3 regions of the Citrobacter koseri ATCC BAA-895 genome follow, and region 3 is predicted to be linked to each of the others. Evidence: riboswitches for the same ligand, from Rfam matches in the RefSeq annotation. Region 3 holds a riboswitch; each other region holds the start of a gene.
The links. Region 3 has a riboswitch for thiamine pyrophosphate ahead of thiB (thiamine ABC transporter substrate binding subunit). Riboswitches for the same ligand answer to the same signal wherever they lie in the genome.
Positions count from the first base shown of each region.

Region 1: it holds a riboswitch for thiamine pyrophosphate, as region 3 does, so the genes downstream of both, thiM (hydroxyethylthiazole kinase) here and thiB (thiamine ABC transporter substrate binding subunit) in region 3, are expected to answer to the same signal.
Region 2: it holds a riboswitch for thiamine pyrophosphate, as region 3 does, so the genes downstream of both, thiC (phosphomethylpyrimidine synthase ThiC) here and thiB (thiamine ABC transporter substrate binding subunit) in region 3, are expected to answer to the same signal.

Region 1 is NC_009792.1:653,824-658,023, reverse strand. Features, by position in the region: gene CKO_RS02985 (GntR family transcriptional regulator) at 1-734, opposite strand, end outside; gene CKO_RS02990 (PfkB family carbohydrate kinase) at 1-14, shown strand, start outside; gene thiD (bifunctional hydroxymethylpyrimidine kinase/phosphomethylpyrimidine kinase) at 779-1,579, opposite strand; gene thiM (hydroxyethylthiazole kinase) at 1,576-2,364, opposite strand; TPP riboswitch at 2,396-2,493, opposite strand; gene rcnB (Ni(II)/Co(II) efflux transporter accessory subunit RcnB) at 2,775-3,095, shown strand; gene CKO_RS02965 (fimbrial protein) at 3,169-4,149, opposite strand; gene CKO_RS02960 (fimbrial biogenesis outer membrane usher protein) at 4,162-4,200, opposite strand, start outside.
Region 2 is NC_009792.1:2,768,968-2,773,167, forward strand. Features, by position in the region: gene hemE (uroporphyrinogen decarboxylase) at 1-883, opposite strand, end outside; gene nudC (NAD(+) diphosphatase) at 923-1,696, opposite strand; gene CKO_RS12765 (Rsd/AlgQ family anti-sigma factor) at 1,793-2,296, shown strand; TPP riboswitch at 2,347-2,456, shown strand; gene thiC (phosphomethylpyrimidine synthase ThiC) at 2,542-4,200, shown strand, end outside.
Region 3 is NC_009792.1:3,077,138-3,081,337, reverse strand. Features, by position in the region: gene thiP (thiamine/thiamine pyrophosphate ABC transporter permease ThiP) at 1-1,249, opposite strand, end outside; gene thiB (thiamine ABC transporter substrate binding subunit) at 1,225-2,208, opposite strand; TPP riboswitch at 2,240-2,361, opposite strand; gene sgrR (HTH-type transcriptional regulator SgrR) at 2,395-4,050, opposite strand; gene sgrT (glucose uptake inhibitor SgrT) at 4,144-4,200, shown strand, end outside.

The DNA.
Region 1 (4,200 bases), 2.3 Mb from region 3:
ACAAAAACGTATAGATCGCTGCGACAGTAGCTGATGCTGTATTCAATGGGCCGCTGTTGCTGGTCAAGCGCCACCTGCTTGATCACCAGCACCGGCACTTTGCTGTCCATCTGAATATGTGACTGAAATTCCGCATCCGGCATGCGCGCGCTGACGCGAGAGCGTGTACGTTGCGGAAAGATATGCTGGCTGCGGAAATAGTCATACAGCGAGATCCCGATGGCGTCCGCATCATGAATCAGGTGCGCAGGCACCCAGGACTCCTCAATGGACACCGCATCCTCATCCACATAACGAATACGTTTGAGCAAGAACACATCGCTGCCTGCGGCGATCGCCAGCTGCTGCGCCACCTCATCCGGGCATTTCACTACCCGCTTGTTGACCCACAGGGTATCCGGCTTTTTACCGCGCAATACCACCTGCTGCGAAAAGCCGCGCGCCTCTTTCAGGGAATATTCGAAGATGTTGTTAATCTGCGTTCCATAGCCACGGGCGCGGGTTACGACGCCTTCTTCTTCCAGCGCCTGCATTGCCTTGCGCACCGTAATACGCGAAACGCCGGTCAACTGGCTGAGATCGCGCTCGCCGGGCAAAATGTTGCCATGCTCAAGAATCCCGCTGCGAACGGCATTTTTGACCGTCTCGGCAAACTTCCTGTACAGCGGCGTGTTATCCACCGCGGCAATTCGTTCATTCAGTTGCGCGATAAGCCGGGTATGCGCTTGTTCCATTTATCTTTTTCCAGGCCGACAAGTCTGGGATCAGTATACTACCATTACCACCACGCGTGGAAATGATGTACCGGGCCAATCCCCTCGCCTACCTCCAGCGTATCCGCCTGGGCTAACGCCGCCGAAAGCCAGGTTTTTGCTTCCTGTACCGTATCGGCCCAGTTGCTATGGCACGGGCGCAGCGCCGCCAACGCCGCCGACAGCGTACACCCGGTGCCGTGGGTATTTTTGGTCATCACCCGTGGGGCGGTAAAACGCTGCTCCCCTTCACGGGTAAAGAGCCAGTCCGGGCTTTGCGCATCATCCAGATGACCACCTTTCATCAGCACGGCGCCACAGCCCAGCGCCAGTAGCGCACGCCCTTGTTCCAGCATTTCCTGTTCCGTGCGGGCGTGCGGCGCATCCAGCAATGCCGCGGCCTCCGGCAGATTCGGCGTGATAATCGACACCTGCGGCAATAACCGGCTGCGCAACGTCTCCACCGCCGACGGAGAAAGCAGCGGATCACCGCTTTTCGCCAGCATCACCGTATCCAGCACCACGTTTTGCACCTGGTGACGCTGCAAACGCTCTGCAACAGCTTCAACAATATCCGTTTCCGCCAGCATACCGATTTTGGTGGTGTCGATACGCACATCGCTGAAGACAGAATCCAGCTGCGCTGCGACAAAATCGGGCTCAATGCGGTACACCGACTGCACGCCGCGGGTATTTTGCGCCACCAGCGCCGTAATGACGGAGCAACCATACGCGCCCAGCGCCGAAAAGGTCTTCAAATCGGCCTGAATCCCGGCGCCGCCGCTTGGGTCAGTGCCTGCAATGGTTAACGCGTTAATCCGTTTCATACCTGCTCCTCCGCATTAAGGTGATACAACGCATCAAGAAAAGCCGGAATAAAGCTCCCGGGCCCCTGACTGCGTTCGGCAGCAGACTGCCCGGCCTGTTTCATCCAGCTACAGGCTGACGCCACATTGTCCAGCGTATTTCCCGGCAACGCGCAACTGGCCGCCACAACCGCAGATAAGGCGCATCCCGTCCCGACAACGCGCGTCATCAGCACATCGCCGCCGGTAACGCTGACGGTACGCTGCCCGTCGGTGACGTAATCCACCTCTCCCGTTACCGCAACGACGGCCCCCGTCTGACGCGCCAGCGCCTGAGCGGCCGGTAACGCCGATACCGCCGTATCGGTGGTATCCACTCCACGCCCGCCCGCCGCTAATCCAGCCAGGGCGAGGATCTCCGAGGCATTGCCGCGTATTGCCCTGGGCTTAAGAGACAGCAGTTCCAGACAGAAACGGCGGCGATAATCGAGCGCGCCAACCGCCACGGGATCAAGCGTCCAGGGGGTTTTCGCTATATGGGCCTGCTCTGTCGCAGCGCGCATGGCCTCCGCGCGCGACCGGGTCAGCGTGCCGACGTTAATCAGTAACGCACTGGCGATAGCTGCAAACTGGCGCGCCTCTTCGGGCTCAATCACCATCGCCGGTGAGGCGCCTGATGCCAGTAATGTATTGGCGGTAAAGTTCTGTACGACGTCGTTCGTCATACAGTGGGTCAGCGGAGAAAGGATACGAAATTGTTGTAAGGTATGGGCCGCAAGCGCGCGGCTGTGCAGGTCAGGCTGCATGGTTCAGCTCCTGCCCGCGTGAAGAAGGGACACGAGCAGTGTCAGACTTCCCTACGCTGGCATTATCCAGATCAGGTAATACGGGTATGTCTCAGCCCTTCGTGAAAAGGGGCACCCCGAGTCGTTGAAACCGAAGCATTTATTATGCATGTTTCACCAACAGGATACTGGGTGCGTCAGGAGATGTAAATCAGCGAAATGCCGATATCGCTGGCTCCAGCTCAGGTCAGATAGTTCCCAAAACCGTCATTCGTGATGTGAACTGCCTACGGCATGTGTTGCTTGCGCGCGCTTTCGTTTACACTTTTTACGAAATTATTGGCGTGATAACAAAATAGTTCTTGTCAGACTTGCTACACAGTGAGAATGATACACGACTGATTTTTATGACCCGAATACGTGGAGAGTTTATGGGTATGAAGAATAAATTTTTAATGGGCGCACTGCTGCTGGCAACCAGCGCAGTCTGGGCCGCACCCGCCGCAACGGGGATTGATCAGTACGAATTGAGCAGCTTTGTTGCCGACTTTACCCATTTCAAACCTGGTGATACCGTTCCTGAGCTGTACCGCACCGACGAGTACAATATTAAGCAATGGAAGCAACGCAATCTGCCAGCGCCCGACGCAGGAACCCACTGGACCTATATGGGCGGCGCTTATGTACTGATTAACGACACCGACGGCAAAATTATCAAAGCCTACGACGGCGAGATTTTTTATCATCGGTAAATGCTTTACTGTAAAAACAACAGACAAAACACGTCCTTTCATTCAGAAAAGGACGCGTTTTCAGAGAAATGACTTAATCATATGAAACAGCAAATATTACTTTGCTTTGCAAATTTCCAGGTCGTAATGGTTCGTTGCTGACTCTGACATATTTTGCGGTGATCGGGATAGTATACTTATCCTCAATACTGGTCATTTTTACCATTGTTCTTAGTATATCACCCTGCATTAAAGGCGTAGTACCTGAGCCACTGTATATCTGAAACCCCACACCTTTTGCACCCTCCGTCAGCGTATTTTTAAGTATCGTGCCGTTTTCATTCCAGTCACCATGAGAAACGTTGAAACTCACTGGATTAGTCGTAACATTATATACGCTATCACAGTTTAAAATCAGATTCGTGGTTCCTGTTTTCGTATTATTTCCAGTTATTATCTCATTTAATGTTGTTTCTGGCATCGCAATAACATATTGATTCTGTGAAAAATGGCAGGTCGTAGGTTTATGTTTTACTGTAAAAATAATGTTTTGTGAATAAGAAACATTACTGTTTAGCTTTCCCGTTATCCAACAAAGAATCCATGAGAAAAGATTATTATTACAGGTATTATCAGTAAGAATGCTGATAGCAGGACGGTTTAAGTTAATGCTATTACCTGAAACGGTTAAATCCGCAGTTCCAGACTTTATATAGTTCGCTTCAAGCGTAAACGACTTCGTATTGATCACATTATCTGTTGTAGTCTCCTGGTTACCAATCGTAATGGGAAACCCATTTCCCGTCAGCTTTAATTGCATAAAAATGGATTTCTGCGACCCTGTTCCTTTAAACTCAACGATATAATTTTGTAAAGGCGTCGCATAATACATCTTGTCGCTTGACGCATTACAGGTAAACGTATCATGTAAATTAGTTTTGACAGGAATCACCGCAGCACCTGATGTCATATCTATTTCAATAGATTGTTGTGCGGTTGTGTTATTCCCTAGTGAACATTTAGCCTGTGATAAGACAGGGAATAACAGTAATAATATTAACCAATACTTATTCATAGCAAGTCCTTTTCATCGGCAAATATAGGTCTTATTCTCATCAATTACGCC
Region 2 (4,200 bases), 310 kb from region 3:
ACGGGTCCATATTGCCCTGTAGCGCCACTTTATGGCCCACGCGACGGCGCGCGTCGGCAATATCGGTTGTCCAGTCGAGACCTAACGCATCACACCCGGTTTCCGCCATCGCCTCCAGCCACTGGCCGCCACCTTTAGTGAATAACGTGACCGGTACACGGCGACCGTCGTTTTCCCGTAGTAAACCATCAACGATTTTATGCATGTAATACAGCGAGAACTGCTGGTAATCGCGCCCCGTCAGCACGCCGCCCCAGGTGTCGAAAATCATGACCGACTGCGCGCCCGCTTTAATCTGCGCGTTGAGATACAGAGTGACGCTTTTCGCCAGCTTATCGAGCAGCGCATGCAGCGCCTGCGGATCGGCATACATCATTTTTTTGATGACGGTAAAGGCTTTGCTGCTGCCACCTTCCACCATGTAAGTCGCCAGCGTCCACGGGCTGCCGGAAAAACCGATCAGCGGAACGTCACCTTTCAACTCGCGGCGAATCGTACGCACCGCGTTCATCACGTAGCCCAGTTCGTCTTCCGGGTCAGGAATCGGTAGCTTATCGACATCCGCTTTACAGGCGACTGGCGAAGTAAAGCGCGGGCCTTCCCCGGCCTCAAAATAGAGTCCCAGCCCCATCGCATCCGGGATGGTCAGAATGTCCGAGAAGAGGATCGCCGCATCAAGCGGGTAGCGCCGCAGCGGTTGTAGCGTGACTTCGCACGCCAGCTCAGCATTTTTGCACAGCGACATAAAATCGCCTGCTTGTGCGCGGGTGGCTTTGTACTCCGGCAGATAGCGGCCTGCCTGGCGCATCATCCATACCGGGGTAACATCAACGGGCTGGCGCAGCAGCGCACGCAGATAACGATCGTTCTTCAGTTCGGTCATTTTGCAGTTCCTTCATTGCGTCAGGGTGCCAGTGTACCATCACTCATACTCAGCCCGACACATTGCCACAGTATCTTCGATCAAACGACGCGCCACCGTGCCCGGCGGCGGCAATAACGGAAGATCGTCATAGCGATACCAGCCCGCCTCCAGCAGCTCTTTCGGGTCGATGACAATCTCGCCGCTGTCATACTCCGCCATAAACGCCGTCATCAGCGATTGCGGGAACGGCCAGGGCTGTGAGGTCACGTAACGCAGATTTTTCACTTTGATGCCGCTCTCTTCCATCACTTCGCGCGCAACCGCCTGCTCTAAGGTCTCCCCCACTTCCACAAACCCGGCCAGCACCGTATGAACACCGTTACGATGGCGCGTATGCTGGGCCAGTAAAATGGAATCGGCACGCCGGATGGCGACAATAATGCAGGGAGCAATCTGCGGATAGTAACGCTCGCGGCAGTGGCTGCACAGCATCGCCCATTCGGTCTTGCTCGGGTACATGGGGTGGCCGCAGTAACCGCAGAATTTGTGCGAGCGATAAAATTCCGCCAGCTGCACGCCCCGCCCCGCCAGTTGAAACAGGCCAACGTCCTGATCGATGACCTGCCGTACCGACCCCATATCATGCCGACGATGCTGTAACACCAGCCAGACAGGCTCTCCTTCCCACTCGCCAATCAGGAGTGCGCGCTGCCCCACAAGATCGAAATTTGTCGCTTCGCCATATGGCAATTCTCCACGAGGCAACCATAATTTTTGCTCGTGACTGACGATCCACCAACCGTGATCTAATTTTTCAATAATACGATCCATAGCTCTTGCACTACCTTTGCTTCACTGGCATGTTGTTAACATTATATTTACATTTTTCAGGTGAGCAGTTTTAAATCTAAACTTGCGGAGTCAATCATGCTAAACCAGCTGGAAAGCCTGACGGAACACGTCGAAGGAAGTAATAAACTGGTTGATCGCTGGCTACATGTACGTAAGCACCTGCTCGTGGCTTACTACAATCTGGTTGGCATTAAGCCTGGCAAAGAATCGTACATGCGGCTGAATGAAAAAGCGCTGGATGATTTTTGTCAGGGCCTGGTCGACTACCTTTCCGCCGGACACTTCAGTATTTATGAACACATTATCCGAGAAATGGAAGAGGGAAACCCGCGTTCGACCGCAACGCGCCTCCATTCATTGCTGGAAGCCAATACTCAACAGATCATGGAATATTACGACTCCAGCCTGGAGAACGCGATCGATCACGATAATTATGCGGAATTTCAGCAAGTGCTCTCCGACATCGGCGAAGCGCTGGAAGCGCGGTTTACGCTGGAAGATAAACTCATCCTGCTGGCCTTCGACAATAATCTAACGCTTAATGCCCAGGATGAAAGCGGAATTGCACGGCCTGCTTGAGTTATGAATCAGTAACGAGTAATTTACATCCATTGCCCCGTCGCCGGGGTTACATCTTGTCGGAGTGCCGTGTGTGAAAACACAGGCTGAGACCGTTAATTCGGGATCCGCGGAACCTGATCAGGCTAATACCTGCGAAGGGAACAAGAGTAAACTGCTTTATGCGTCAACCTGTACGGGCAACGCGCATCCATTACTCCATCCGTCGTCTGACAAGCCACGTCCTTCACTTTTTGGAATGAGCTATGTCTGCAACAAAATTGACTCGCCGCGAACAACGCGCCCAGGCCCAACACTTTATCGACACCCTGGAAGGCACCGCCTTTCCGAACTCAAAACGTATTTATATTACCGGCTCACAACCGGACATCCGAATTCCGATGCGTGAAATCCAGCTAAGCCCCACGCTCATCGGCGGCGGCAAAGATAATCCGCAATACGAAGAGAACGAAGCCATCCCGGTCTATGACACCTCTGGCCCCTATGGCGATCCTGATGTCGCCATTAACGTTCAGCAGGGGCTGGCAAAACTGCGTCAGCCCTGGATTGAGGCTCGTGCAGACAGCGAAGAATTGACCGACCGTAGCTCGGCGTACACCAAAGAACGTCTGGCAGATGATGGACTGGACGAGCTGCGTTTTACGGGGCTGCTCACGCCGAAGCGCGCCAAAGCGGGCAAATGCGTAACGCAACTGCATTATGCGCGTCAGGGGATTGTAACCCCGGAAATGGAGTTCATCGCTATTCGTGAAAACATGGGGCGTGAGCGCATTCGCGGCGATGTGTTACGCCAGCAGCATCCGGGCGTTGGGTTTGGCGCGCGCCTGCCGGAAAACATCACACCGGAATTTGTTCGTGACGAAGTGGCCGCCGGTCGCGCGATTATCCCGGCCAACATCAACCACCCGGAATCCGAACCGATGATCATCGGACGCAACTTCCTGGTGAAGGTCAACGCCAATATCGGCAACTCAGCGGTCACTTCCTCTATTGAAGAAGAGGTGGAAAAACTGGTGTGGTCGACGCGCTGGGGCGCAGATACGGTGATGGACCTCTCAACCGGTCGCTATATTCACGAAACTCGCGAGTGGATCCTGCGTAACAGCCCGGTACCGATCGGCACCGTGCCGATCTATCAGGCGCTGGAGAAAGTAAACGGGATCGCCGAAGATCTCACCTGGGAAGCCTTCCGCGACACGCTGCTGGAGCAGGCGGAACAGGGCGTCGATTACTTCACCATCCACGCGGGCGTACTGCTGCGCTATGTGCCAATGACCGCAAAACGTCTGACCGGTATCGTCTCGCGCGGCGGTTCGATCATGGCGAAATGGTGCCTCTCTCACCATCAAGAAAACTTCCTCTACGAGCACTTCCGCGAAATCTGCGAAATCTGCGCCGCTTACGATGTCTCGCTGTCGCTGGGCGACGGCCTGCGTCCGGGATCAATTCAGGATGCGAACGACGAAGCGCAGTTTGCCGAGCTGCACACGCTGGGCGAGCTGACCAAAATTGCCTGGGAGTACGACGTGCAGGTGATGATTGAAGGCCCTGGCCACGTACCGATGCAGATGATCCGCCGTAACATGACCGAAGAGCTGGAACACTGCCACGAAGCGCCGTTCTACACCTTAGGGCCACTGACCACCGATATTGCGCCGGGCTACGACCACTTCACCTCCGGCATTGGCGCGGCAATGATTGGCTGGTTTGGCTGCGCCATGCTCTGCTACGTAACGCCAAAAGAGCACCTCGGCCTGCCGAACAAAGAGGATGTGAAACAGGGGCTGATCACCTACAAAATCGCGGCGCATGCCGCCGACCTGGCAAAAGGCCATCCTGGCGCGCAAATCCGCGATAACGCCATGTCGAAAGCCCGCTTTGAGTTCCGCTGGGAAGACCAGTTT
Region 3 (4,200 bases):
TCGCCATTAGCGCGTTGGTGAAAATCACAATACCGTCAGCCGACTCCGGTAGTCCAATGCTGTTGTTGAGCAGTAAAAAGAAGCCGGTCGCCAGCACGATGCCGGGCATAGCAAGGATCAACATCCCGCTCAGTTCCAGCGCCTGGCCTGCCAGTACCTGCTGGCGGGCGCGCAGTTCGCGGCTGCTCCATAAAAGCATCATCGTCAGGATGACGCACAGCACTCCCGCCGCCAGCGCAATGCGCAGAGAGGTCCACAGCGCCTGCCACAAAATGGGTTGCGCCAGCACGTCCAGCAGGCTGCGATTGACGCCATCAATAATAACCGCCAGCAGCGGCGGGAGAAGCAACAGCAGCGCCAGGGCGATCAGCAGGCTGTCCGTCAGGCGGCTGTGGAGCCGATCGTCAGGGTCGCGCCAGCCTTGCACCAGCGTGACGCCGGGGGCAATGGCTTTACTCAGCCGCTGGCTCAGCAGCACCAGCGCCAGACAACATATCATCTGGATCAGCGCCAGCATGGCCGCACGGGCAGGATCGTAGTCGTAGCTCAGCGCCTGATAGATGGCCAGCTCGATAGTGGTAGCCTGCGGGCCGCCGCCAAGTGACAACACGGTGGCGAAACTGGCGAAACAGAGCATAAAAATCAGCGCCGCCACCGGCGGGATTTGACGACGCATCCACGGCCATTCAACAAAGCGGAAGAAGTGCCAGCCGCGCATACCTAGCTGCGCGGCGAGCTGTCGCTGTTCGCCGGGAATGTTTTCCAGCGCCTGAAGCAGCAGGCGGCTTGCCATCGGCAGGTTAAAAAAGACGTGCGCCAGTAAAATCCCCTGCAAGCCGTAGGGCGAGAAATGCCACTCCAGCCCCAGCGTATGCCACAGCGAGGCCAGCCAGCCCTGACGACCGTAGACGCTGAGGATACCGAAAACGGCGACCAGCACCGGTAAAATCAGCGTCATGGCGCACAGGCGCAATAACGCAAGACGTCCGGGAAAACGGCGACGATAGAGCGCTCTGGCGAGGAAAATCGCCGGGATGACGGAGAGCAGCGCCGACAGGAACGCCTGCCAGAACGAGAAACGCACGACGTGCCACAGGTAGCTGTCCTGCCACAGCGACGACCATTCACCCTGCGGCGCGTTAAGCCATAGCGCCAGAAATGCCGCCAGAGCCACTGCCACCATCAGCGCGGCGGCAGAAAGCCCGGGTATCAGCCAGCCGGGAATTAGTGGCTGACGGCGCGTTGCCATTCGCTAATCCATGCCTGACGCTGGGATGCCACTTCCGCAGGCGTAAATTCCAGCGTGGTGGATGGCTTCGTCAGTTGTTCAAATCCTGCGGGCAGGGCGACGTCAGCGACCGGATACATCCAGTTGCCGGTGGGAATGGCGTTCTGGAATGCTGGTGAAACCATAAACTTGAGGAATTTTTCTGCCAGTTCCGGCTGTTTGCTGGCGGCAGTGCGCGCAGCTACTTCCACTTGCAGGTAATGACCTTCGCTGAAGCTGGCGGCGGCGTAGTTATCTTTCTTCTCTTCGATGATGTGATACGCCGGAGAGGTGGTGTAGCTCAGCACCAGATCGCTTTCGCCTTTCAGGAACAGGCCGTAGGATTCGCTCCAGCCTTTGGTAACGGTGACCGTTTTGGCCGCCAGTTTTTGCCAGGCTTCCGGCGCGTTATCGCCGTAGACTTTCTGCATCCACAGCAGCAGACCCAGCCCCGGTGTACTGGTACGCGGGTCCTGATAAATCACGCGCCATTTCCGATCGCTCTCTACCAGTTCTTTCAGGCTTTTCGGTGGGTTTTTCAGTTTGTTTTTGTCATAGATGAAGGCGAAGTAGCCATAATCAAACGGCACGAATGTGTCGTTATGCCAGCCGCCTGGCACGTTAACCGCATCAGGCGCAATGCCGCTTTTCGCGAACAGGCGGGTTTGCGTGGCGGCTTCCAGCAGGTTGTTGTCCAGGCCAAGCACCACGTCGGCTTTGCTGTTTTTCCCTTCCATTCGCAGGCGGTTGAGCAGCGACACGCCATCTTCCAGCGCCACCAGCTTCAGTTCGCAATCACAGTCAGCTTCAAAGGCTTTTTTGATTGTCGGGCCAGGCCCCCAGTCGGCCGCGAAGGAGTCATAGGTATAGACGGTCAGAACAGGTTTGGCGAAGGCAGGCGCTGCGCACAGGAGTAGCAAGGGAAGACATTTTTTTAACACTTTGCACCTCATAAAGTGGGTGGCAAAGGACTTGAGAAGCAGTCTCAAATCCCTTCGCCGGCGTTATCCGGATCAGGTTCGACGGGTATTTTCTCAGCCCATACACTTCACGAATGGTTTTGCGTATGTTTATCAGCACCCCGTTGAGGACGGCGTTAGTGTAGTGATTTTGTTGCTAAGCGGCAATCATGGGTCGGGTGGCGCAAACCATGCCGATTTAAAGTCAAACCAGCCAAGGGTGTTCATACGTAGCCCGCGCATACTGCGCTGCCCCTGGATAATCAGCCAGTGGTGGATCAGCGGGACGATCGCTTTACTGGCGAGCAATTGCTGGCACCACACTGCCAGGTTCATCTCGCCGTTTCGCCACTGCGCGGCGTCGCCCTCCCAGTCCAGCGGGATGCAATGCTGCAACAGCGGGACTTCGCACAGGTGCGCAAACAGGGAAAAATCGAGCGGTAGCGTAAAGTTGGCGCTGTTGAGCCAGATGTCGCTTGTGACCTCCCCCGCATGCCATTGATCGTAGTCGATCTCATGGATATCCAGATGTACCTGATGTTCAGCCAGCAGCTGGCTCATGATCTGCGCGATCACCCGATGTTCAATGTGGTCGTGGTAGTAGGTCAGCGTGATCGTCTCCAGCCCGGCGGGTTTTTCGCCGTGTCCCGGGCGGGCATGGTGCCAGCGGGGCAGTAATCCGTAAGCCGGGAACCAGTGGCGCTGGTATTGCTCGTCGGCATAGAAGAGCAAATTGCTGGGGGAGAGCACGCGGCTTATCCACTCTCTGACTTCCTGATTCGCGCCGCGATTCGTCCGGGCGTCGAACAGCATATAGTAGCAGCCCTCTTCCAGCCGGCTTTCGATGGCTTTTTCATCTTCGGTCGGCCCTTTTAACGTCAGACCGCCGTTCGGCTCGTCGCCAATGTCCGGCAATACCCAGACGTTCACTTCATCAATCAGCGCCCGATAGCCGAAGAAATCATCAAAGGCGTGGATTTTTAACTGGTTGCGCGTATTACGCATCACCGCGTAAGGGCCGGTGCCGATCGGATGGCTGGAGAAATTATTCAGCGTTTCCCACTCCCGCGGCAGGATCATCGCCGGAACCTGACCCAGCAGCCACGGCAGCCAGCGATCCGGCTGCGACAGGTGAATATCCAGCGTCCAGGCGGTGGGGGAGACTATCTCGGTAATGTGCGAGTAGAGCGGCAGGGCGTTGATGCGCGTCAGTGAGGCAATGACATCCTCCATCTCCAGCTCACGTCCGTGATGGAAGTGAATCCCCGGACGAAGAAAAAAACGCCACTGCAAAGGGGAAATCTGTTGCCAGTGGTGAGCAATATCGGCTTCCAGTTCCCCATTTTCCTCATTTACGCGCGTCAGTGCGCTGAAAATTTGCCGGGCGATATGGGTTTCTGAACGACGCAATGCGGTGCCAGGCAGCAGGTTGTGCATTGGACGATAGTAGAGCACGCGCAGAATATGCCGCCCCTGGCGAAAGCTGCGCCCCAGGTGGGACACCAGCATTTGCCGCACGGCGGTTTTGTCGCCCACCAGCTGTACCAGCTGGTCGATGCGATCTTGCTCCAGCAGGTCTTCCGCCCGCTGCTGCTGTAGCGCCAGCCCGGTATAGAGGAAGGTCAGACGGGAGCGTTTCCCGCGTCCGACCTCCGCCTCCCACGTCAACCAGCCACGTTCCTGCATGGTATTCAGCAGCGTACGCATATGGCGGCGGGAGCAGCTCAGCAGGTCCGCCAGCTCGTTGAGCGTGGTGTCTTGCGTTTTGCCGTCGCAGCATTGCCACAGACGGATGAACTGTTGTTGCAGACGACCTGAAGACATAAAAGGGGAACTCCTGCGCAAAACTCAGCAATTTTACTATCCCCATATTAGGTCAATAATGGATTCCGATGAAGCAATATGGAGAGGTCTTCGATGCGTCAGTTTTATTTGAAGTACTTTACCGCGACAGAAGGGTTGTCCTGGTTGGCT